DNA from 4 places in the Streptomyces sp. NPDC000134 genome. Region 2 is predicted to be linked to each of the others. Evidence: riboswitches for the same ligand, from Rfam matches in the RefSeq annotation. Region 2 holds a riboswitch; each other region holds the start of a gene.

The links. A riboswitch is a leader RNA that binds a small molecule or an ion and turns the genes downstream of it on or off. The one in region 2 is predicted to bind cyclic di-AMP.
Region 1: another riboswitch for cyclic di-AMP. It lies ahead of ACFY32_RS02870 (transglycosylase family protein); the one in region 2 lies ahead of ACFY32_RS23770 (M23 family metallopeptidase).
Region 3: another riboswitch for cyclic di-AMP. It lies ahead of ACFY32_RS14030 (C40 family peptidase); the one in region 2 lies ahead of ACFY32_RS23770 (M23 family metallopeptidase).
Region 4: another riboswitch for cyclic di-AMP. It lies ahead of ACFY32_RS06160 (transglycosylase SLT domain-containing protein); the one in region 2 lies ahead of ACFY32_RS23770 (M23 family metallopeptidase).

The regions. Positions count from the first base shown of each region.
Region 1 is NZ_JBIAZN010000002.1:90,465-95,909, reverse strand. It holds gene ACFY32_RS02880 (cytochrome P450) at 86-1,366, shown strand; gene ACFY32_RS02875 (transglycosylase family protein) at 1,514-2,527, shown strand; cyclic di-AMP (ydaO/yuaA leader) riboswitch at 2,710-2,876, shown strand; gene ACFY32_RS02870 (transglycosylase family protein) at 2,882-3,628, shown strand; gene eno (phosphopyruvate hydratase) at 3,886-5,175, shown strand; gene ACFY32_RS02860 (septum formation initiator family protein) at 5,287-5,445, shown strand, end outside.
Region 2 is NZ_JBIAZN010000016.1:80,489-85,933, forward strand. It holds gene ACFY32_RS23755 (GNAT family N-acetyltransferase) at 1-242, opposite strand, end outside; gene ACFY32_RS23760 (HPr family phosphocarrier protein) at 420-701, shown strand; gene ACFY32_RS23765 (GntR family transcriptional regulator) at 876-1,571, opposite strand; gene ACFY32_RS23770 (M23 family metallopeptidase) at 1,810-2,586, opposite strand; cyclic di-AMP (ydaO/yuaA leader) riboswitch at 2,599-2,761, opposite strand; gene ACFY32_RS23775 (M16 family metallopeptidase) at 2,953-4,341, opposite strand; gene ACFY32_RS23780 (pitrilysin family protein) at 4,338-5,445, opposite strand, start outside.
Region 3 is NZ_JBIAZN010000008.1:119,658-125,102, forward strand. It holds gene ACFY32_RS14005 (8-amino-7-oxononanoate synthase) at 1-724, shown strand, start outside; gene ACFY32_RS14010 (DUF397 domain-containing protein) at 768-995, opposite strand; gene ACFY32_RS14015 (helix-turn-helix transcriptional regulator) at 1,005-1,865, opposite strand; gene ACFY32_RS14020 (ATP-binding protein) at 2,083-2,550, shown strand; gene ACFY32_RS14025 (DUF6328 family protein) at 2,595-3,287, opposite strand; gene ACFY32_RS14030 (C40 family peptidase) at 3,411-3,884, opposite strand; cyclic di-AMP (ydaO/yuaA leader) riboswitch at 3,888-4,109, opposite strand; gene ACFY32_RS14035 (urease subunit gamma) at 4,721-5,023, shown strand; gene ACFY32_RS14040 (urease subunit beta) at 5,035-5,346, shown strand; gene ACFY32_RS14045 (urease subunit alpha) at 5,339-5,445, shown strand, end outside.
Region 4 is NZ_JBIAZN010000003.1:288,368-293,812, reverse strand. It holds gene ACFY32_RS06165 (Cof-type HAD-IIB family hydrolase) at 1-412, shown strand, start outside; gene ACFY32_RS06160 (transglycosylase SLT domain-containing protein) at 478-987, opposite strand; cyclic di-AMP (ydaO/yuaA leader) riboswitch at 992-1,158, opposite strand; gene ACFY32_RS06155 (polyprenyl synthetase family protein) at 1,808-2,818, shown strand; gene ACFY32_RS06150 (outer membrane lipoprotein carrier protein LolA) at 3,098-4,342, shown strand; gene ACFY32_RS06145 (ABC transporter ATP-binding protein) at 4,419-5,445, shown strand, end outside.

The DNA of each region.
Region 1 (5,445 bases), on a different contig from region 2:
CCCCCGGCACCCGCGCCGCGCACCGCACCCGCCCGACCACCCCCGCCCGTCCACCCCCGCCCCGCCCTCCGGATACGGTCAGGACGTGACCGACCGACCCCACGCCCAGCCCGCCCCCGCCCTCTTCACCTGGGAGTTCGCCGCCGACCCCTACCCCACGTACGCCTGGCTGAGGGAGAACTCGCCCGTCCACCGCACCACCCTCCCCAGCGGCGTGTCGGCCTGGCTGGTCACCCGGTACGCCGACGCCCGCCAGGCCCTCGCCGACCCCCGCCTGTCGAAGAACCCCGCGCACCACGACGGACCCGCCGACGCCAAGGGCAAGACCGGCATCCCCGGCGAACGCGGCGCCGACCTGATGACGCACCTGCTGAACATCGACCCGCCGGACCACACCCGGCTGCGCCGCCTGGTCAGCAAGGCGTTCACGCCCCGCCGCGTCGCCGAGTTCGCGCCCCGCGTGCAGGAGCTGGCCGACCGCCTCATCGACGGGTTCGCCGGCCGCGGCGAGGCCGACCTGATCCACGAGTTCGCGTTCCCGCTCCCCATCTACGCCATCTGCGACCTGCTCGGCGTCCCGCGCGAGGACCAGGACGACTTCCGGGACTGGGCGGGCATGATGATCCGGCACGGCGGGGGCCCCCGGGGCGGGGTCGCGCGGTCGGTGAAGAAGATGCGCGGCTACCTCGCCGACCTGATCCATCGCAAACGCGCCGCGCTGCCGCCCGAGCCGGACCCCGGCGAGGACCTCATCTCGGGCCTGATCCGCGCCTCCGACCACGGCGAGCACCTCACCGAGAACGAGGCCGCCGCGATGGCGTTCATCCTGCTGTTCGCCGGTTTCGAGACGACCGTCAACCTCATCGGCAACGGCACGTTCGCCCTCCTCACCCACCCGGAGCAGCGCGCCCGCCTCCAGGACGCCCTCGCGGCCGGGGACCATGGCCTGCTGGCGACCGGCGTCGAGGAGCTGCTGCGCTTCGACGGCCCGGTGGAGCTGGCCACCTGGCGGTACGCCACCCGGCCGGTCGCCCTCGGCGGACAGGACATCGCCCCCGGCGACCCGGTCCTCGTCGTGCTCGCCGCCGCCGACCGGGACCCGGAGCGGTTCGCCGACCCGGACACCCTGGACCTGGCCCGCCGCGACAACCAGCACCTCGGCTACGGCCACGGCATCCACTACTGCCTCGGCGCCCCGCTGGCCCGGCTGGAGGGCCGGACCGCGCTGGCCACCCTCCTGACCCGGCTGCCCGACCTGCGCCTGGCCGCCGACCCGGCCGGACTGCGCTGGCGCGGCGGCCTCATCATGCGCGGGCTGCGCACCCTGCCGGTGTCGTTCGCACCCGGGACGGTGGAGCGGAAGTGACGAACGTTCACTTCTGTGATCTCCATGTGATCTGCACGGCATGAACTTGTGACAAGTGATCGTGTGCCGATACGTTCACGGATCAGCGCGGCGCCGAGCCCCATCCGCCGCCGCGCGGGCCCCTGTTGTCTCGCGAAAGGTCCCCGCATGCTCTCCGGGAACGGCCGTCACCGTCGCCCCCGCCAGGCCCCGGCCCTGGTCGTCGCCGCCGGAGTCACCGGCTCCGCCATCGCGATCCCCCTGCTGGGAGCCACCGGCGCGCACGCGGCCGACGGCACGGCCTGGGACCGCGTCGCCGAGTGCGAGACCGGCGGCGCCTGGAGCCAGAACAGCGGCAACGGGTACTACGGCGGCCTCCAGTTGTCCCAGAAGGACTGGGAGGCGTACGGCGGGCTGGCCTACGCGCCCAGCCCCGACGAGGCCAGCCGCTCCCAGCAGATACGGGTCGCCGAGAGCCTGCTCGCCGACCGGGGCATCGCCGCGTGGCCGACCTGCGGCCCGCTCGCCGGACTGCTCGGCGGCTCGCCCTCGGCGGACACCGGCACCGGGAACGGTACGACGGATGACGGCGCGTCGGACGAAACGCCCACAACGGACTCGGCGGACACCTCCGGCTCCGGCCGGACGACCGGCGCGAGCCCCGAGGCGACGGCGACCCCCGACTCCTCGCCCTCGGCCACCCCGTCGGACGAGACGCCGGCCGGGAAGAGCAAGAGCCGCAAGAGCGGCACGAGTGAGAAAACGGCCAAGTCCGACACGTCCTCGGAGTCCGAAAAGCCCACCATCGACCCGAACGACTCCATCACCACAAGGCCCGACGACTCGGACAACTCGGGCCTCGATACCGGTGCTTCACAGCTCACCGGCACCACCGACTCCGGCACCGGACGCCATCGCGGCGGCACCGCCGACGAGGACGCCGCCGACGGCCGTACCACCGGGCGGCACGCTTCGCGCGGGGACGGTGTGACGCGAGAGGTCCAGGACGGGTCGTACACCGTGCGTACCGGCGACAGCCTCTGGGGCATCGCCGACTCCCTTGAGCTGAGCGGGGGATGGCACTCCCTCTACGCCGGGAACAAGGAGACCGTCGGCGCCGATCCGGACCACATCCTGCCCGGTCAGAAGCTTGCAGTGGATGTCGAATCGGGCGAAAAGTAACGGGAGTTCGCGCCGCGATTGACACTTGATGTCCGGTATAAACGCGGTGAGAGATAGGTCTCAGAAGTCGTGATCGTCTTTGAAAATCCGCCGCGGGCGTGACTACGGTCGTGATCGCTCGCCACCGCGGGCCCCGGCCGCCGCAACGCCGAATCCTGCCAGCGGCAGTCCGGGAACAGTCGTCGCGTCAAGCGCCGTAGGCAGGAGCGGGGGACCCAAGGTAGGCGCCGCACCGGGCAGTTGAACCGGAGCGGCTAGGGGTGAAGCCGGCTCCCGTGAGGGACCCGGCCGGGCAACTCAACCGGCCCGAACCCGACAGCTCACCTCGCAGGCGTCGGTGAGGGGATCTCCACCATGCTGTTCTCCAGCAAGGGCAAGCACCGTCGCCCGTCCAAGGCCACCCGGGCCATCGCCATCGCCGGTGTCACCGGTGCCGCCGTCGCCGCTCCGCTGATGGCGGCCGGCAACGCCTCCGCCGCCACCGAGTCCGAGTGGGACGCCGTCGCCCAGTGCGAGTCGGGCGGCAACTGGTCCATCAACACCGGCAACGGCTACTACGGCGGTCTGCAGTTCTCCGCCTCCACCTGGGCCGCGTACGGCGGCACCCAGTACGCCGCCACCGCCGACCAGGCCGGCAAGGCCCAGCAGATCCAGGTCGCCGAGAAGGTCCTCGCGGCCCAGGGCAAGGGCGCCTGGCCGAACTGCGGCACCGGCCTGTCGGGCGCCGGGTACACCGGCGGCGGCGCCACCGAGAGCCAGAACCAGGGCGGCGGCCAGAGCACCGGCGGCCAGGACGGCGGCAGCCAGGGCGGCGGGTCCACCGCGACCACCCGGGAGACCCAGGAGCAGCCCGCCTCCCGCTCCCAGGAGCGCCCCGCCCAGACCCAGCAAAAGCAGACCGGGAAGACGGTCACCACCCCGACCGGCAAGAAGGTCGAGAAGGGTGACGGCGAGTACAAGGTGGTCAAGGGCGACACCCTGAGCACCATCGCCAAGGCGCACGACGTCGCGGGCGGCTGGGCGAAGCTGTTCGAGCTGAACGACGACATCGTCGACGACGCCGACCTGATCTACCCCGGTCAGCAGCTCCACCTGAAGTAGGACCCGCGGGTCCGGCAGGACTCCCCGCCCCGGTGCGTGTTCCCCCGTACGCACCGGGGCGGGGTCATGTCCGGGGACCCGCCCCTCTTTTGTTCCGTTCGGAAACAATCTACGCTCGGTTCTGCCACAGGGGTGGGTGACCGGCTGGCCGATCGGCCGGAGCCGGTTAGGCTCATCCCGCAGAGCCACACGGCCGCGCCCGCGACAGCCAACCGCGGACCGGCCGCCCCGCGTCACATCCCAAGAAGGAGATGCTCGTGCCGTCCATCGACGTCGTCGTAGCCCGGGAAATCCTGGACTCCCGAGGCAACCCCACGGTCGAGGTCGAGGTCGGCCTCGACGACGGCAGCACGGGTCGTGCCGCCGTCCCGTCCGGCGCCTCCACCGGCGCCTTCGAGGCCATCGAGCTGCGCGACGGCGACGCGAGCCGCTACCTCGGCAAGGGTGTCGAGAAGGCCGTCCTCGCCGTCATCGAGCAGATCGGCCCGGAGCTGGTCGGCTACGACGCCACCGAGCAGCGGCTGATCGACCAGGCCATGTTCGACCTGGACGCCACCGACAACAAGGGCTCCCTCGGCGCCAACGCCATCCTCGGCGTCTCCCTCGCCGTCGCCCACGCCGCCTCCGAGGCCAGCGACCTCCCGCTCTTCCGCTACCTGGGCGGTCCCAACGCGCACCTGCTGCCGGTGCCGATGATGAACATCCTGAACGGCGGCTCGCACGCCGACTCCAACGTGGACATCCAGGAGTTCATGATCGCCCCGATCGGCGCGGAGTCCTTCTCCGAGGCGCTGCGCTGGGGCGCCGAGGTCTACCACACCCTCAAGAAGGTCCTGAAGAACAAGGGCCTGGCCACCGGCCTCGGCGACGAGGGCGGCTTCGCCCCGAACCTCGGCTCCAACCGCGAGGCCCTCGACCTCATCCTCGAAGCGATCAAGGAAGCCGGCTACACCCCCGGCGAGCAGATCGCCCTCGCCCTCGACGTGGCCGCCTCCGAGTTCTACAAGGACGGCGTCTACACCTTCGAGGGCAAGGAGCGCTCGGCGGCCGAGATGACCGAGTACTACGCCGAGCTGGTCGACGCCTACCCGCTGGTCTCCATCGAGGACCCGCTGTTCGAGGACGACTGGGAGGGCTGGAAGACCATCACCGACAAGCTCGGCGACAAGGTCCAGCTCGTCGGTGACGACCTGTTCGTCACCAACCCCGAGCGCCTGGCCCGCGGCATCGAGGAGGGCGCGGCCAACGCCCTGCTGGTCAAGGTCAACCAGATCGGTTCGCTGACCGAGACCCTGGACGCCGTGGAGCTGGCCCAGCGCAGCGGCTTCAAGTGCATGATGTCCCACCGCTCCGGCGAGACCGAGGACGTCACCATCGCCGACCTGGCCGTCGCCACCAACTGCGGCCAGATCAAGACCGGCGCCCCGGCCCGCTCCGAGCGCGTCGCCAAGTACAACCAGCTCCTGCGCATCGAGGAGATCCTGGACGACGCCGCGGTGTACGCCGGCCGTAGCGCCTTCCCCCGGTTCCGCTCTGCGAACCAGTAGGCACAGCAAGGGCTGACCTGCCCCTCGGAGGCAGAGTCGTCCGTACGTCCCCGCACCCGGTCCCGTACCGTGTGCGGGGACGTACGCGCGTGGACGGGAGGCGGAAGGCGGATGGCCGTGAAGGACCGGGACCGTTTCTCCACCACGACCAGGCTCCGGCTGCTCGGCGAGCAGACCGCGGCCCGGGTCTACCGCTCGCAGACCCGCCGCCAGGCCCGCCGCTCCCGGCTGACCGGCCGGGCGGCGCTGCTGGCGATGGTGGTCTGCTCC
Region 2 (5,445 bases):
AGCCCCACCCGGTCCACGAAGTCGTGGTGCGTGAAGCGGTGGACGTCCTTGGCGGACAGGCGGGGGTACGGTGCGAAGAAGCGGTAGTACTTCGACTCGTCGGAGACCTGCTCGTAGAAGCTGACCAGGCGGTCGGCGTCGTCGACGGTGATCGGGCGGACGCGTGCGGTGCCGCCGTCGCGCAGCACCACGTCGGCCTCCCAGTGGGCGGGGTACTCGTGCCGGTCCGACGAGGTCTGCATGGGCCCCAGAGTACGGCTCGCGTACGACAACGGCGCGAGGCAGTCTGTGGGAGGGCGGGGCCAAGCCGAGGCCGCGGTCCGACCCGCCCGCCGGCGCGCGGCACCGGCCGCTCCGGGCACTCTTCACCGTATGGGAAACTGGTCTAGACAACCCTGAACACCGAAGGGCAGCAACACATGGCTGAGCGCCGCGTCAACGTCGGCTGGGCCGAGGGTCTCCACGCCCGCCCCGCCTCCATCTTCGTCCGAGCCGCCACGGCCACCGGCGTCCCGGTCACGATCGCCAAGGCCGACGGCAACCCCGTCAACGCGGGCTCCATGCTGGCCGTCCTGGGCCTGGGCGCCCAGGGCGGCGAGGAGATCGTCCTCGCGTCGGACGCCGAGGGCGCGGACGCCGCCCTGGACCGTCTGGCGAAGCTGGTCGCCGAGGGGCTCGAGGAGCTTCCCGAGACCGTCTGAGCCGGATCGCCTGAAATGGGCGGAGCCGTGCCGACCTCTTCCGGTCGGCACGGCTCCGCCTTTTTCGCGCCGGGCTCCCGAATATGCTTTCGGCATCGTCTTGAGAAGCGGCGGCAAAAGGGCAGCAAAAATAACCCCCGGAGAATTACTCCCTCTTTGTATACGGCGTCCGTGTTAATGGCGCAGGCTCGGCGTGTTTACTGGATGTTGCGAGTTCCTCACACGCTCCGCCCGGTCGGCACCGGGACCGAAGCGCAGCCGGTGGACCGCCGTCGACCGCTCGGCGTGCAGCGCGGTGAGCGACCGCGCACGCTCGCCGTCGCCGCGGGCCACCGCGTCGACGATCGCGCCGTGCTCGGCCCAGGAGTCGACCGGGCTGGCCGGCGCGTCCACGGCGTACATCCAGGCGATGCGGTGCCGCAACTGGGTCAGCGTGGCGGTCAGGGCGGCGCTGCCCGCGGCCTGGGCGAGCGTCTCGTGGAACCAGCCCCCCAGGGAGCGCAGGTCCTCGCTGTGGCCCCGCCTGGCCCGCTCCTGCCCCAGTCTGACCAGGCCGCGCAGCACTTTGAGGTGGGCCTCGGTGCGGCGCTGGGCGGCCCGCGCGGCGCCGAGGGGCTCCAGCAGCAGGCGCATCTCCAGTAGGTCGGCGGCCTCCTGCTCGGTCGGTTCGGCCACGCACGCGCCCGCGTGCCGCCGGGTCACCACGAAGCCCTCCGCCTCCAGGGTGCGCAGCGCCTCGCGCACGGGGACGCGGGAGACGCCGTAGCGGCGGGCGAGCAGTTCCTCGGTGAGCCGGCTGCCGCGCTCGTAGACACCGGCGACGATGTCGTCCCGGATCGCCGTGCATACCGAGTGCGCCGGAATACGCATGACCGACCTCCGCCTTAATCCCCGTGAAACGTCGGCGATTGACGCCTGTTCAGCGACTCTATGGCAGTGCGCGGGAATTTCCGACGGGCATCCGGAATCCATGGATATTTTTTGGACAGCGGGACGCCGGAAAGGGCGGGCGTAGCGGGGTCACGGGAAGCGCCCGGGAACGCCGAAAGCCCCGGCTCTCTGGGGAGGAACCGGGGCTGCGTGGAGGGGGGTGGCGGTGCCGGTGGCGTCAGACGTCGACGCCGTGGGAGCGGAGGTAGGCCACGGGGTCGATGTCCGAGCCGTACTCCGGGGAGGTGCGGGCCTCGAAGTGCAGGTGCGCCCCGGTGACGTTGCCGGTGGCGCCGGAGAGGGCGATCTGCTGGCCGGGGGTGACGGTCTGGCCCACCGACACCCCGATGGACGACAGATGTCCGTACTGGGTGTACGTACCGTCATGCATCTTGATCACGACTTGATTGCCGTACGCACCGCCCCAGCCGGCCTCGACGACGGTACCGGCCCCGACCGCGTGGACGGAGGTGCCGGACGCCGCGTGGAAGTCGATCCCGGTGTGGCTGCCGGAGGACCACAGGCCGCTGCTGGCCTGGTAGGCGGTCGACACGTAGGAGGCGCTGATCGGCGCCACATAGGCGGTCAGGCGCTTGCGCTCGGCCTCCCGGGCGGCGCGCTCCTTGTCCTCGCGGGCCTGCTGGGCGGCCTTCTCGGCCGCTTCGGCGGCCCGTTCGCGCGCCGCCTCCTCGGCCGCGCGCTCGGCGGCGGCCTCTTCGGCGGCCAGGCGCTGGGCGGCGGCCTGGGCGTCTATCTGCTCGGCTATGGAGTCGCCGATGGTGACGACCGGGGTGAGGCCGGTCTGCTCGGGGGCGGGCTCGGCGGCCAGGGCCGGGGCCGCGAGGGTGCCTACCACTCCGGTGGTGGCGAGGGCCGCGACGCCCGCCGCGCGGGCGGTGGTGCGGTGCAGCCGGCCGGGCCGGCGGTGCTTGCCGGTGGCGCGCGTGAACGCCATGTACGGGCTCGTCCTTTCCTTCCCTCTCGCCTACCGGGTTAGCTGACGGGTTCGGAGCAGGAAGGTCTCCTACGGACCCCCTCGCTGGGCGCGGGCGTCCGATTCACCCCAGGGACTGCGGTGGGTCCCCGGCTCCCCTGGCTCGCGCCGTACGGGGACTCGGCGATGGCTGTCCGGTGCCGCGGGTGCGGCGCACTGCCTGACGGACAGCCCGGAAGACGCTAAGCGGGCCCGCGTTCAATTCCCAAACGCAACAGACGTTTTGTAGCGCATCCCACAGCCCAGAGGGGCAACCTCTCCCCCAATCCGGACAAAAGGCGGCCCCGGCGACACGAGGGTCACCGGGGCCGTAAGGCGCGCCTGGCGCTACTCGGCCGCCACCACGGTGACTTCGCCGATGCCGAGGGCCTCGACGGGCTCCTTGATCCTGGCCGCGTCGCCGACCAGGACGGTCACCAGGCGGTCGACCGGGAAGGCGTTCACGACCGCCGCGGTGGCCTCGACCGTGCCGGTCGCGGCGAGTTGCTGGTACAGCGTCGCCTGGTAGTCGTCGGGCAGGTGCTGCTCGACCTGGTCGGCCAGCGTGCTCGCGACAGCCGCCGCGGTCTCGTAGCGCAGCGGCGCCACGCCCACCAGGTTCTGCACGGCGACGTCGCGTTCGGCGTCGGTGAGGCCCTCGGCGGCGAGCGTGCGCAGCACCGTCCACAGGTCCTGGAGGGCCGGTCCGGTGTTCGGCGTGTCCACCGAGCCGCTGATGGCGAGCATCGCGGTGCCGGTGCCGTCCGGCGCGGAGCGCAGCACCTGGCCGAACGCCCGGACGCCGTAGGTGTAGCCCTTCTCCTCGCGCAGGACGCGGTCCAGGCGGGAGGTGAGGGTGCCGCCCAGGCAGTACGTGCCGAGCACCTGGGCGGGCCAGACGCGGTCGTGGCGGTCCGGGCCGGTGCGGCCGATCAGCAACTGCGTCTGCACGGCGCCGGGCCGGTCCACGATGACGACCCGGCCGGTGTCGTCGGCGGTCACCGACGGCACGGGCCGGGGCTCGGCCGCCGAGCCGGTCCAGGCGCCGAGCGTGTCGGCGAGCAGCGCGTCGAGGTCCAGGCCGGTGAGGTCGCCGACGACCACGGCGGTGGCGGTGGCCGGGCGGACGTGCTTCTCGTAGAAGGCGCGTACGGCCGCGGCGTCGATGTTCGCCACCGTCTTCGCGCTGCCCTGGCGGGGACGCGACATCCGCGAGTCCGCCGGGAACAGCTCCTTGGACAGCTCCATGGCGGCCCGGCGCCCGGGGTTGGCCAGCTCGTGCGGGATCTCGTCCAGCCGGTTGCGGACCAGCCGCTCGACCTCGCTGTCGGCGAAGGCGGGCGCCCTGAGGGCGTCCGCGACCAGGCCGAGCGCCTTGACCAGGCGGGAGGCCGGCACCTCCAGGCTGAGCCGTACGCCGGGGTGGTCGGCGTGCGAGTCGAGGGTGGCGCCGCAGCGCTCCAGCTCGGCGGCGAACTCCTCGGCGGAGTGCTTGTCCGTGCCCTCCGAGAAGGCCCGCGCCATGACGGTGGCGACGCCGTCGAGACCGGCCGGCTCGGCGTCCAGCGGGGCGTGCACGAGGACCTCGACGGCGACGACCTGCTGGCCGGGGCGGTCGCAGCGCAGGACCGTCAGCCCGTTGGGCAGCGTGCCGCGCCCGGGGGCGGGGAACGCCCAGGGCTTGGGCTCGCCGGCCTGCGGCTGGGGGTGGAACTCCATGGGGGCCAGCTCGGTCACTTGGCCTCCTCCTCGGTCTCGTCGGTGGCGTCGGCGTCGGCGGCTTCGGGCGCGGTCGGCTCGTAGACGAGCACCGCGCGGTTGTCGGGCCGCAGCCGGGCCTTGGCGACCTCCTGGACCTCTTCCGCGGTCACCTCCAGGACCCGTCCCACCGCGCCGAGGGCGAGCTGCGGGTCGCCGAACAGGACGGCGTACCGGCACAGTTCGTCCGCGCGGCCCGCGACCGTGCCCAGGCGGTCCAGCCACTCGCGCTCCAACTGGGCCTGGGCGCGCTCCATCTCCTCGGCGGTGGGCCCCTCCTCGGCGAAGCGGGCCAGCTCCTCGTCGATGGCGGCCTCGATGACCGGCACCTCGACGTCGCCGGAGGTCTTCACGTCCAGCCAGCCCAGCGAGGGCGCCCCGACCAGGCGCAGCAGGCCGAACCCGGCGGCCACCGCCGTACGGTCGCGGCGCACCAGCCGGTTGTAGAGCCGGGAGGACTCGCCGCCGCCGAGGACGGTGAGCGCGAGGTCGGCCGCGTCGCAGGCGCGCGTGCCGTCGTGCGGCAGGCGGTAGGCGGCCATCAGGGCACGCGCGGGGACCTCCTCCTCGACGACCTCGCGCAGTTCCTCGCCGATGATGTCGGGCAGCGTGCCGTCCCGGGGGGCGGGCTTGCCGTCGTGCGAGGGGATGGAGCCGAAGTACTTCTCGATCCACTCCAGGGTCCGCTCGGGGTCGATGTCGCCGACCACCGACAGCACCGCGTTGTTCGGCGCGTAGTAGGTGCGGAAGAACGCGCGGGCGTCCTCCAGGGTGGCCGCGTCGAGGTCGGCCATGGAGCCGATCGGCGTGTGGTGGTAGGGGTGGCCCGCCGGGTAGGAGAGGGCGGTGAGCTTCTCGAACGCGGTGCCGTAGGGCACATTGTCGTAGCGCTGGCGGCGTTCGTTCTTGACGACGTCGCGCTGGTTCTCCATCGACTCCTCGTCGAGGGCGGCCAGCAGGGAGCCCATGCGGTCGGCCTCCAGCCAGAGCGCGAGCTCCAACTGGTGGGCGGGCATGGTCTCGAAGTAGTTGGTGCGCTCGAAGCTGGTGGTGCCGTTGAGCGAGCCGCCCGCGCCCTGCACC
Region 3 (5,445 bases), on a different contig from region 2:
CACCAAGCAGGTCGTGGCGCACGCCGACCCGGACGCCGTGCGCAAGGCACTGGCGACGCACGAGGGGGCGGCGGTCGCGGTGTCGGACGCCGTCTTCTCCGTCGACGGCGACGCCGCCCCGCTGCCCGCCCTCGCCGCCGTGTGCCGGGAGTACGGCGCCGGGCTGATCGTCGACGACGCCCACGGCCTGGGCGTACTCGGCGACGGCGGCCGGGGCAGCGCGCGGGCGGCGGGACTCGCGGGCGCCGATGACGTGGTCGTCACGGTCACCCTCTCCAAGTCGCTGGGCAGCCAGGGCGGCGCGGTCCTCGGGCCCGCCCGGGTGATCGGCCACCTGGTCAACACCGCCCGGACGTTCATCTTCGACACCGGCCTCGCCCCGGCGGCGGCGGGCGCGGCCCTCGCGGCCCTGCGACTGCTGCGCCGGGAACCGGAACGGGCGGCGCGGGCCCGGGAGGTGGCGGACCTGCTGCACACGGAACTGACCACCGCGGGCCTGGACACGGTCCGGCCGGACGCCGCGGTGGTCTCGGTACGCGCCCCGTCCCCGGAGGGGGCTGTGCGCTGGGCGGCCGACTGCCGTGCGGCCGGCCTGAGCGTGGGCTGCTTCCGTCCTCCTTCCGTGCCCGATGGCATCTCACGGCTCAGGCTGACCGCTCGGGCGGACCTCTCCGGGGAACAGGTGGAACGCGCTGTGCGGTTGATCGGCGAGACGCGGCCATGAGTCGGCGTGGCACGGCCGTGCGTCGCTCGATGCCGGGCACTTCCTACATACGGGCGATCCGGTCGGCGAACCGGGTCCAGCTCTCGGGAGAGAACAGCAGCGCGGGCCCCGCCGGGTCCTTGGAGTCCCGTACGGCGAGCAGTCCGGCCCAGGGGCCGGCCGACGGACGGGCCGTCTCGACGCAGTTGTTCGCTCCGGTGCTGTAGCTGCTGCGCAGCCACCGCACTTCGGGCAGTCGGGTACAGGGAACGTGCCGGGGCAGTGCGGACATGGTGCCTCCTTATGCGCCGGCCGCTGTCGCGGCGATGAATTCCAGTGTGTCGTCGGGCGAAAGGGCGTGTTGTCGAAGGGCGTCGAAGGCCTCGGTATAGGCCTCCAGGTCTTCTTTACGCTCCAGATAGAGGCTACTCGTCAAGTGGTCGAGAACAACTACGTCCAGATCAGAAGTGCTCGAAAATGAGAAGATTACGAAAGAGCCGGTGACGCCGATATGCGCCCCGGCGCCGAACGGCAGCACTTGCAGGCGCACATGGGGCGACCGCCCCGCCTCGATCAGCCGATCGAGCTGGCGGGACATCACTTCCGGCCCGCCCACCTCCCGGCGCAGCACGGCCTCGTCCAGGACGGCGCTCAGCTCCAGCGGAGCCCCGGAGCGCAGCACGTTCTGCCGGGCCAGCCGCACCTCCACCAGCGCGTCCAGCCGTTCCTCGGAGAGCCCGTCCACGGCGGCCCGGGTGACCTCACGGGCGTACTCCGCGGTCTGGAGCAGCCCGGGGACGACGGTGGTCTCCAGCGTGCGCATCGCGTTGGCCTGGGACTCCAGGCTGATGAAGTCCCGGTACGTCGGCGGCAGCACCCCGCGGTAGGCGTGCGACCAGTGCTGCCGCTCCCCGCGGTCCTCCGAGCCCGCCAACACCAGGAGCAACTCCCGTAACTGGGGGTCGACCACGCCGTAGGCGTCCAGCAGCAGCCGTACGTCGGCGGGCTTGGCGCCGCTCGTGCCGGTCTCGATCCGGCTCACCTTGGACTGGTGCCAGCCCACCAGCCGGGCCGCCTCACCGCTGGTGATGCCCGCCGTCGTGCGCAGGGCGCGCAGTTCGGCGCCCAGCTTGCGGCGGCGCACCACCGGACCGTGCTGCATGGACCCCCACTCCCTTACTCCTTATGAGCCGCCGGAAAACGGTCTCGCGTCGCAGAGTTCACCGCTTCGAGCGACAGATATATGCATCTCTTGGTGGATCGCCACCCGTTACCGGGACGGTGATGGCACTCTGGCGACGAAGCACCAGTCCGGGACCGTACTCGAACCATCCGCTCCGTGTCGGACCGCGGTCCCGGCGGAAAGGGACGACCTCGCCATGGCAGACCATCTGGAAGCATCCGTCACTCTGCCGAGCGATCCAGCCTCGGTCTCCGCCGCCCGGACGTACGCGGTCGGCACGCTCACGGAGTGGGGGATGCCGTCGGACACGCAAGTGTCGGACACGGTCCGGCTGATCGTCTCGGAGCTGGCGGCCAACGTGGTGCAGCACACCCTGGGGCTGTCGCCGACCTTCACGGTGCATCTGGCGCTGGACCGGGACGAGAGGCTGTTCATCGGTGTCACGGACAGCCACCCCGGTCTGCCCAAGCGGCTCCCCGCGGCCGTCCAGCAGGACAACGGGCGGGGGCTGGTCATCATCCGCTCCCTCACCGCGGAGTGCGGGGGCCGGTTCCGGGTCCGCCCCACCCGCGGGGGCGGCAAGACGGTCTCGGTCGAACTCCCCTGGTCCGGCCCGCCCGCTCCGGTCCCGGCGAGAGGCCGCGGGAACCGCCGGCGGGCCTGAGGGACACGGCGTCCCGGGCCGGGCGGACGCATGGCCTGCCGCCGTCAGCGGGAGCGGGTGACCGGCGTCCGCCGGGCCGGCACCGGGCGGGACCGGGCGCGGCGGGCGGGGGCCGGGACGCGACGCGGTGCCCGGGGGGCGACCCGCGTGGTGGTATGGGGGGACGCCTCCGAGGCGGCGTTCGAGGGCGCGTTCGGGGCGGCGTCCGAAGAGGTTTCCGCGGACCCCGTCGAGGCGGTCCCGGCACCGCGGTCGGCGGTCAGCCCGGCGCGGCGGACCAGCCGGGGCAGCAGCCCCCACAGCCCCAGGCACGCCAGCAGCGTCGCCGCCCCCGCCGCCAGACCGCCGGCCCGGCCGGTCGTGACGTCCACGACGAGCAGCACGGACCCGGTGAACGCGAAGACCAGGACGCCCAGGCCGGCCGAGGCGAGCCGGGAGGAGACCTGCACGATGCGGGGCTTGGCGCCCTGCTGGAACAGCGAGCGGTGCAGCGCGGCCGGCGCGGTGAACAGCGTCGCGGCCAGCACCACCAGCAGCAGCGTCGCGACGTAGACGGCCCGCTGGAACGTGTCGAGTTCCGTGAAGCGCGAGGTGAAGGCCAGCGACAGCAGGAACGCGAAGAGGATCTGCACCCCCGTCTGGGTGACCCGCAGTTCCTGGAGCAGCTCCACGAAGTTGCGGTCGGCGCGCTGGAGCGGCGTCTCGTTGCGGGCGGTACAGGGACGGTGGTCGGCCATGCCGAACGGGTAACCGCTCGGGCGCGTGTCAAGCCCCCGAGCGGCCCCTACAGGCCCGTACGCGGCCCCGCGACCGTCCGCGACGGTGCGGCGGTCACCTGCGGCCGTACGGGCCCGGCCGGATCACTTGACCCGGCCGTACCAGACGCTCCTGGTCCAGATCTTCTGCAGGCGCACCACGTCCCCGGTCTTCGGGGCGTGCCAGATCTTGCCCTTGCCGGCGTAGATGCCCACGTGGTAGACGCTCCGGCCGGAGTGGAAGAACACCAGGTCCCCGGCCTTGCGGTGGCCGGCGGAGATGTGGCGCGTCTTGTTGTACTGCTGGGCCGCCGTGCGGGGCAGCTTCTTGCCGGCCTTCTTGAACGAGTACAGCGTCAGCCCGGAGCAGTCGAACCGGGACGGCCCGGTGGCCCCGTAGCGGTACGGGGCGCCCTTCTTGGAGGCCGCGATCTTCAGCGCCTTCGTCGCAGGGGCGGCCGCGGCGGCCTCGGCGGCGATGCCGGGAACCACGATCGAGCCGCCGACGGCGGCGATGGTGAGGGCCGAGGCCGTACCGGCACGGGCCATGAGCGACGGGACACGATTGAGCGCAGTCATGCGCAACCCTTCGTCAGCCGCCTGTGAAGGATGACCTGTCGGATTCGGGCTGGCGAAGTTGCCCGGCCGCACGAGTGCGGCTTCACCCCAAGGGCTGCTCGGCCCGGCGCCTTCCGCGGAAGACGGCCGTACCGGCGACCCGTCATGCTCGGGTCCTCCACTCCTGCCGATCCACTCCTGTCGACCGGTCATCCGGGCGGCGGCAGGACTCGGCGTCCGCCCGGATCGCCCCGCCGCTGCGGCGGGGTCTTGTCGTCAGTCAGGGATCTTGACGCACTTACGTCCGAAATTCCCAACGGAACCGGGGATTTGTGTTGTTACTCACCACTCACCCGTTCGGGTGGAAGTCGCTCTGTTCGACCCGGCGGCGCGGCGGCCGGGGCTCCCCGGACCAGCGGCGGAGCGGCTCTTCGCGCTGGTGGGGCACGCGCGTCGCGCAAGCCGGAGGGGCCCGGAGAACGGCGTGTGCGTACGCCGAAAGGCCGTACCCCGTTCGGCCCTGACCGCCCCCGATCCGGACACCCCGCGCGGCGGTCCGGGCGGGCGCCGCGCCAACTGCCGCCGGACGGCGGCGGGGTGCCCCCCCGGCACGCCGCGCCGCCGACCGGAGCGGGCCGTCCCGACGTCACAGATGACGTACCGGCGGCTCCGGGTCAGGTCCAGGCAAAAGGACTATCAAGAAGTAACCCGGAGCAACGGACCTTGATCATTACTGGGTTAACGTGACCGAAACGCGGCGCAACTAGCCTGCGGACCCGGTCACCTGCGACTTCTCCCCGGTGGCCGCGCGGCAGCCGGACCCGTCGCGGTCCGGTGCGAAGACTGTGAGGTGGGACGTGCAACTGACCCCGCACGAGCAAGAGCGGCTGCTCATCCATGTGGCGGCCGACGTCGCCGAGAAGCGCCGGGCCCGAGGGGTGAAGCTCAATCACCCCGAGGCGGTCGCCCTCATCACCTCGCACGTCCTGGAAGGCGCCCGGGACGGCCGCACGGTCGCGGAACTGATGGCCTCCGGACGCCGGTTGCTCACCCGTGACGACGTCATGGAGGGCATCCCGGAGATGATCCACGACGTCCAGGTCGAGGCCACCTTCCCGGACGGCACCAAGCTCGTCACCGTCCACGACCCGATCGTCTGAGGGGGAACGCCGTGATTCCCGGAGAGATCCTCTTCGCCGACGGGCCGATCGTCTACAACGAGGGCCGCGAGGTCACCCGGCTGACCGTCCTCAACGCCGCCGACCGGCCCGTGCAGGTCGGCTCGCACTACCACTTCGCCGAGGCCAACCCCGGCCTGGACTTCGACCGCGCCGCGGCGCGCGGCAAGCGGCTCGACATCCCCGCCGGCACCGCCGTCCGGTTCGAGCCCGGCATCCCCGTCGACGTCGGACTCGTCCCCCTCGCGGGCGCCCGGACCGTGCCCGGACTGCGCGGGGAGACCGGAGGTGCCCTCGATGCCTGAGATCTCCCGCCCCGCCTACGCCGACCTGTTCGGCCCCACCGCCGGCGACCGCATCCGGCTCGCCGACACCGACCTGCTGATCGAGATCGAGGAGGACCG
Region 4 (5,445 bases), on a different contig from region 2:
GGCGCTGCCCGCGGTCCGGGTCGGCCGGCGCGACGACCTGTGGGCGGCGCCGATCAGCAAGGTGCTGCTGCGCCACCCGGAGCTGTCCGACGACGAGTTGGCGGCGACGGCCCGCTCGGTGGTCGGTTCGCTGGCGACGGTCACCATGTCGGGGCCGGGGACGGTGGAGCTGCAGCCGTGCGGGGTGACCAAGGCGACCGGCCTGGCGCTGGCCGCGGAGAGGCTGGGGGCGGGCCCGGAGCGGACGATCGCCTTCGGGGACATGCCCAACGACATCCCCATGTTCCACTGGGCGGCCCACGGCGTCGCCATGGCCGACGCCCATCCGGAGCTGCGCGCGGTGGCCGACGAGGTCACCACGTCGAACGAGGACGACGGCGTGGCCGTCGTCCTCGAACGACTGTTTCCCTGAGGCGCGCGGCCGGGGCCGGTGAGCCTGGAAGGCGCCGGGGTCGGCAGGCCCCGAGGGCGCCGGGATCAGTAGGCGCCGAAGACGTTGTCCATGGAGCCGTACCGCTGGGCGGCGTAGTTGCAGGCCGCGGTGATGTTGGCGACCGGGTCGTACGGGTCCCAGGAGGTGCCCTCGACGTGGTACGCCCGGAAGGTCGGGTCGATCACCTGGAGCAGGCCCTTGGAGGGGGTGCCGTTGATGGCGTTGATGTCCCAGTTGTTGATCGCGAACTGGTTGCCGGACGACTCCCGCATGATGTTGCGGTAGATGCCGTCGTAGGAGCCCGGGATGCCCTTCTCGGCCATGATGTCGAGCGACTGGCGAATCCAGCCGTCGAGGCTGTTGCTGTAGCCGTTCGCCGCGGTCAGGGCGGCGGTGGTGACCGCGGTGGTGGACGTCTCGGCGGCCGGCGCGGCGGACGCGGAGGCGGCGCCGAGGACCGGCAGCGCGAGCACGGCGGCGCCGGTGCCGGCGAGGGCGAGCTTGCGGGCGAGACGGGTGGTCCCGGCGCGGTGCCGGAGGCCGAAAGCAGACATGGTGAGGTCCTCTCCTACGCCTGCGAGGTGAGCTGTCGGGTTCGGGCGGGAGGTGCCCGGCCGCGCCCTCACGGGCACGGCTTCACCCCGAGCCGCTCCGGTCCGGTGACCGGCGCGGCGGCTTACCTGGGTCCCCCGCTCCTGCCGTGCGTGAGTTGGTGGTCAATTGGGTGGGTCCGGGCGGTGGCAGGATTCGGCGTCCGCCCGACAGGCCGGGAACGTATGCGAGAGCACATGTCCGGAACAAGTGCTGGATTCACCCAACGTGCTAGTTGACCTTGGTCTGAGGCATTTGGGATGCTTGATCCTTTGCGACTGCCAAGCCTCAACTGGCTTGTGCGGCAACGGCAGGACGGGTGTCGCCGGGCGGCGGCGCGCGGGGGTGCCGGCGTGAGCCAACTCACTGGCCTCAACAAGCGCGGCAAATCGGGCAATAGGTCCAACTGTGGGTCAACTGCCCCCGACGTGCTTCCGGGTCCGGGAACCGGCGCGGGGCGGGCGGCCGGAGCGGGAACGGGGGTTTGCGTGTCGAATGGGTGACATTCCCGGGTCGCCGGACGTTGGGGAGGGTGGTGGGATCGTCCAGGGCTCCCCGGCGCCGCTGCGGCGCCGGCCGCTCGACGGTGTCGATTCATGTCCGCACATATCAACCGATCAAAAACATGCCGTTCATGATCCGATACCGACCAGCATGTAACGGTGGGCGCTATCGGCGATCGAAACGTGACCGGATACGCTGACTTGAGTGATGGCAGCGACCTATCGACAAACCGCGTCACCGCGTGACCGCCAGTAGACACCAGCAGACAGGAGACCCCACGTGACCGTCGTCGGGCCGTTCGGGCTGAGCGTGCGGGACCAGGCTCTGGAGGCCGATGTCCAGGCCGGATTGGCGGCAGTCGAGGAAGGGTTGCTTGAGGCAACCAAGAGCGAGGTGCCGTTCATCACGGAGGCCGCCCAGCACCTGGTCAAGGCGGGCGGCAAGCGCTTCCGGCCGCTGCTGGTGATGCTCGCGGCCCAGTTCGGCGACCCCTACGCCCCCGGCGTGGTGCCCTCGGCCGTCGTGGTGGAGCTGACCCACCTCGCCACGCTGTACCACGACGACGTGATGGACGAGGCCGCGGTCCGCCGCGGCGTGCCCAGCGCCAACACCCGCTGGGGCAACTCGGTGGCCGTCCTCACCGGCGACTTCCTGTTCGCCCGCGCCTCCCAGATCCTCGCCGACCTCGGCCCGGAGGCGGTCCGGGTGCAGGCCCTGGCGTTCGAGCGGCTGGTCACCGGCCAGATCCTGGAGACCGCGGGCCCGCAGGACGGCCGCGACCCGGTCGATCACTACCTGGACGTCCTCGGCGGCAAGACCGGCTCGCTGGTCGCCGTCTCCTGCCGCTTCGGCGCGATGATGTCCGGCGCCGACGAGACGGTCGTGGACGTCCTCACCCAGTACGGCGAGCGGCTCGGCGTCGCCTTCCAGCTCGCCGACGACGTCCTGGACATCGCCTCCGACTCCCACGAGTCGGGCAAGACCCCCGGCACCGACCTGCGCGAGGGCATCCCGACCCTGCCCGTGCTGCGGCTGCGGGAGCGGGCGGCCCGGCTGGGACTGGCCGAGGACCTCGCCCTGTGCGAGCTGCTCGACTCCGACCTGAGCGACGACGACCGGCACGCCGAGGCGCTGCGCCTGCTGCGCGCCCACCCCGCGCTGGAGCAGGCCCGGCACGACACGGTCCGGTACGCCAAGGACGCCCGCTCGGCGCTGGCCCCGCTGCGCGAGTGCGACGCGAAGACCGCGCTGGTGGAACTCTGCGACGCGGTGGTCCACCGGGCGGGCTGATCCCGCCGCCGACCGGCCGCCGACCGGTCGGACCCCGCCGCCCGGCGCCCCCGTCTCCTCCGCACCCCCTACGGGTCGGGGGAGGCGTCGTACCTTCGTGTCATACCGCAGCAGTACATCGAGTTGAGCCCGCGGTCTGACGCTTCTCCGTAGCCGATTTGGTCAGATAGTCACCACGGAAAACACCAATCCTCACCGATTCGGGTGAGAATGGCGGCTCAGGGTGGACCGGTGCGAGGTCGCAGGAAAGCCGCCGCCGACGACGGAGGTAGGGCACACATGGCACCGTACGAATCCGACGGCAGCACGACCGCCGCCGAGGCCGAGGAGCGGCGCGCGGCGCGCCGGCGCAAGGCCACGCGGTACGTCGTCCCGGTCGCGGTGATGGGCGTCGCCGCGGCGACGATCGGGCTCGTCCCCGCGCTCGCCGACGCCGGCGACCCGGACCTTCCCGACCTCACCGCGCAGCAACTCCTGGAGAAGATGGCCGCGTCGGACACGGAGCGGTTCTCCGGCACGGTCCGCATCAGCACCGACCTCGGGCTGCCGGACCTCGGCGGCCTGGAGAGCGGCCTGCTGTCCGGCGGCCCCGGCTCCCCGTCGGCCTCCGGCCCGGACGGCGGCGGGGACGGCGGTTCCGCCGCGGACCCCTCGGCGAAGCTCACCGAGCTGGCCACCGGCAGCCACACCCTGCGCGTCGCCGCCGACGGCCCCGACCGGCAGAAGGTCTCGCTGCTCCAGGACGCCGCCGAGTACAGCCTGATCCACGACGGCAAGGACGTCTGGGGCTACGACAGCGCGTCCAACGAGGTCTACCACTCCACCGTCGCCGCCGACGCCGGCCGGCGGCACGAGAAGGTCCCGGCCACGCCGAAGGACCTCACCGAGGAGGCCCTGAAGGCGGTGGACGGCACCACGTCCGTGACCGTCGAGGGCACCGCGCAGGTCGCCGGCCGCGACGCCTACCGGCTGGTCGTCAAGCCCCGGCAGGAAGGCTCCACCGTCGGTCGGATCACCGTGTCGGTGGACGCGGAGACCGGCACACCGCTGAAGTTCACGCTCACCCCGGCGAGCGGCGGCGCGGCCGTCGTGGACGCGGGCTTCACGAACGTCAGCTTCGCGAAGCCGGACGCGTCGACGTTCGACTTCACCCCGCCTAAGGGCGCGAAGGTCACCGAGGCCGACGAGGCAGCGGCCGAGGCCCCCGCGGGCGGGCAGCGGGCCGAGGAGGAACTGGCCGGGGGTCTCGGCGGGGACCTCGCCGGCGCGAAAATCATCGGCGAGGGCTGGAACGCGATCGCCGCCTTCGACACCGGCGCCGAGGGCGGCCTGCCCACGGGCGACGCCGACGGCGACCTCGGCGGCTTCCTGGGCTCGCTCGGCGACCAGGTCAAGGGCGACTTCGGCACGGGTACGGTGTTCAGCACCCGGCTGGTCAACGCCCTGATCACCGACGACGGCAAGGTCTACGCCGGTGCGGTCACCAAGGACGCCCTGGTGAAGGCGGCGAACGCGGCGAAGTGACGCCCGCGTGACCGACACGACCGACCGGACCGGCACGAACGGCCGGGCTGGCAGGAACGACTGAGCGAGGGAGCCGATGGCCGAGGCGTCCGCCACGGAGCCGCACCGGGGGTCCGCGCCGGGCACGGGGCCCGGGTCGGGCGGGGAGCCCGCCTCGGCCCCGGCGCCCGCTCCGGCCCCGGTGACCGCCCCGGCCGTGATCGAGACCCGTGGGCTCACCAAGCGCTACCGCGGCGGACAGCTCGCCGTCGACGGGCTGGACCTGTCCGTCCCGGCGAGCAGCGTCTTCGGCTTCCTCGGCCCCAACGGCTCCGGCAAGACCACCACCATCCGCATGCTGATGGGCCTGATCGAACCCACCTCGGGCACCGCCCGGGTGCTCGGCCGGCCCATGCCGCGCGCCGCCCGGACCGTACTGCCCCGGGTCGGCGCCCTCATCGAGGGCCCGGCCCTGTACGGCTTCCTGTCCGGCCGCGACAACCTGCTGCGCTACGACGCCGCAGACCCGACCGCCGACCCGCGCACCCGGCGCGAGCGCGTCGCGGCGGCCCTGGACCGGGTCGGGCTCACGGCCGCCGCCGGCAAGAAGGCGAAGGCGTACTCGCTGGGCATGAAGCAGCGGCTCGGGCTCGCGGCGGCCCTGCTCCAGCCTCGCCGCCTCCTCGTCCTCGACGAGCCCACCAACGGCCTCGACCCCCAGGGCATGCGCGAGATCCGCACCCTGGTCCGGGAACTGGCCTCGGACGGCACCACCGTCTTCCTCTCCTCCCACCTGCTGGACGAGATCGAGCAGGTCTGCACGCACGCCGCCGTCATGGCGCGCGGCCGGCTGATCACCCAGGGCCCGGTCGCCGACCTGGCCGCCGGGGCGCGCGGCCGGCTGGTGGTGACCACGCCGGACCCGGGGGACGCGGCCCGGGTGCTGAAGGAACAGGGCGCCGGGGACATCGTGATCGCCGAGGACCGGGTGACCGCCGAGCCCCCCGACCGCGACCTCGCCGAGCTGACCGCGGCCCTGGTGACGGCCGGCGTCCGGGTCCGCGGCTTCGGAGTGGAACGCGCCTCGCTGGAGGACGCGTTCGTGGCGCTGACCGGGGAGGGCT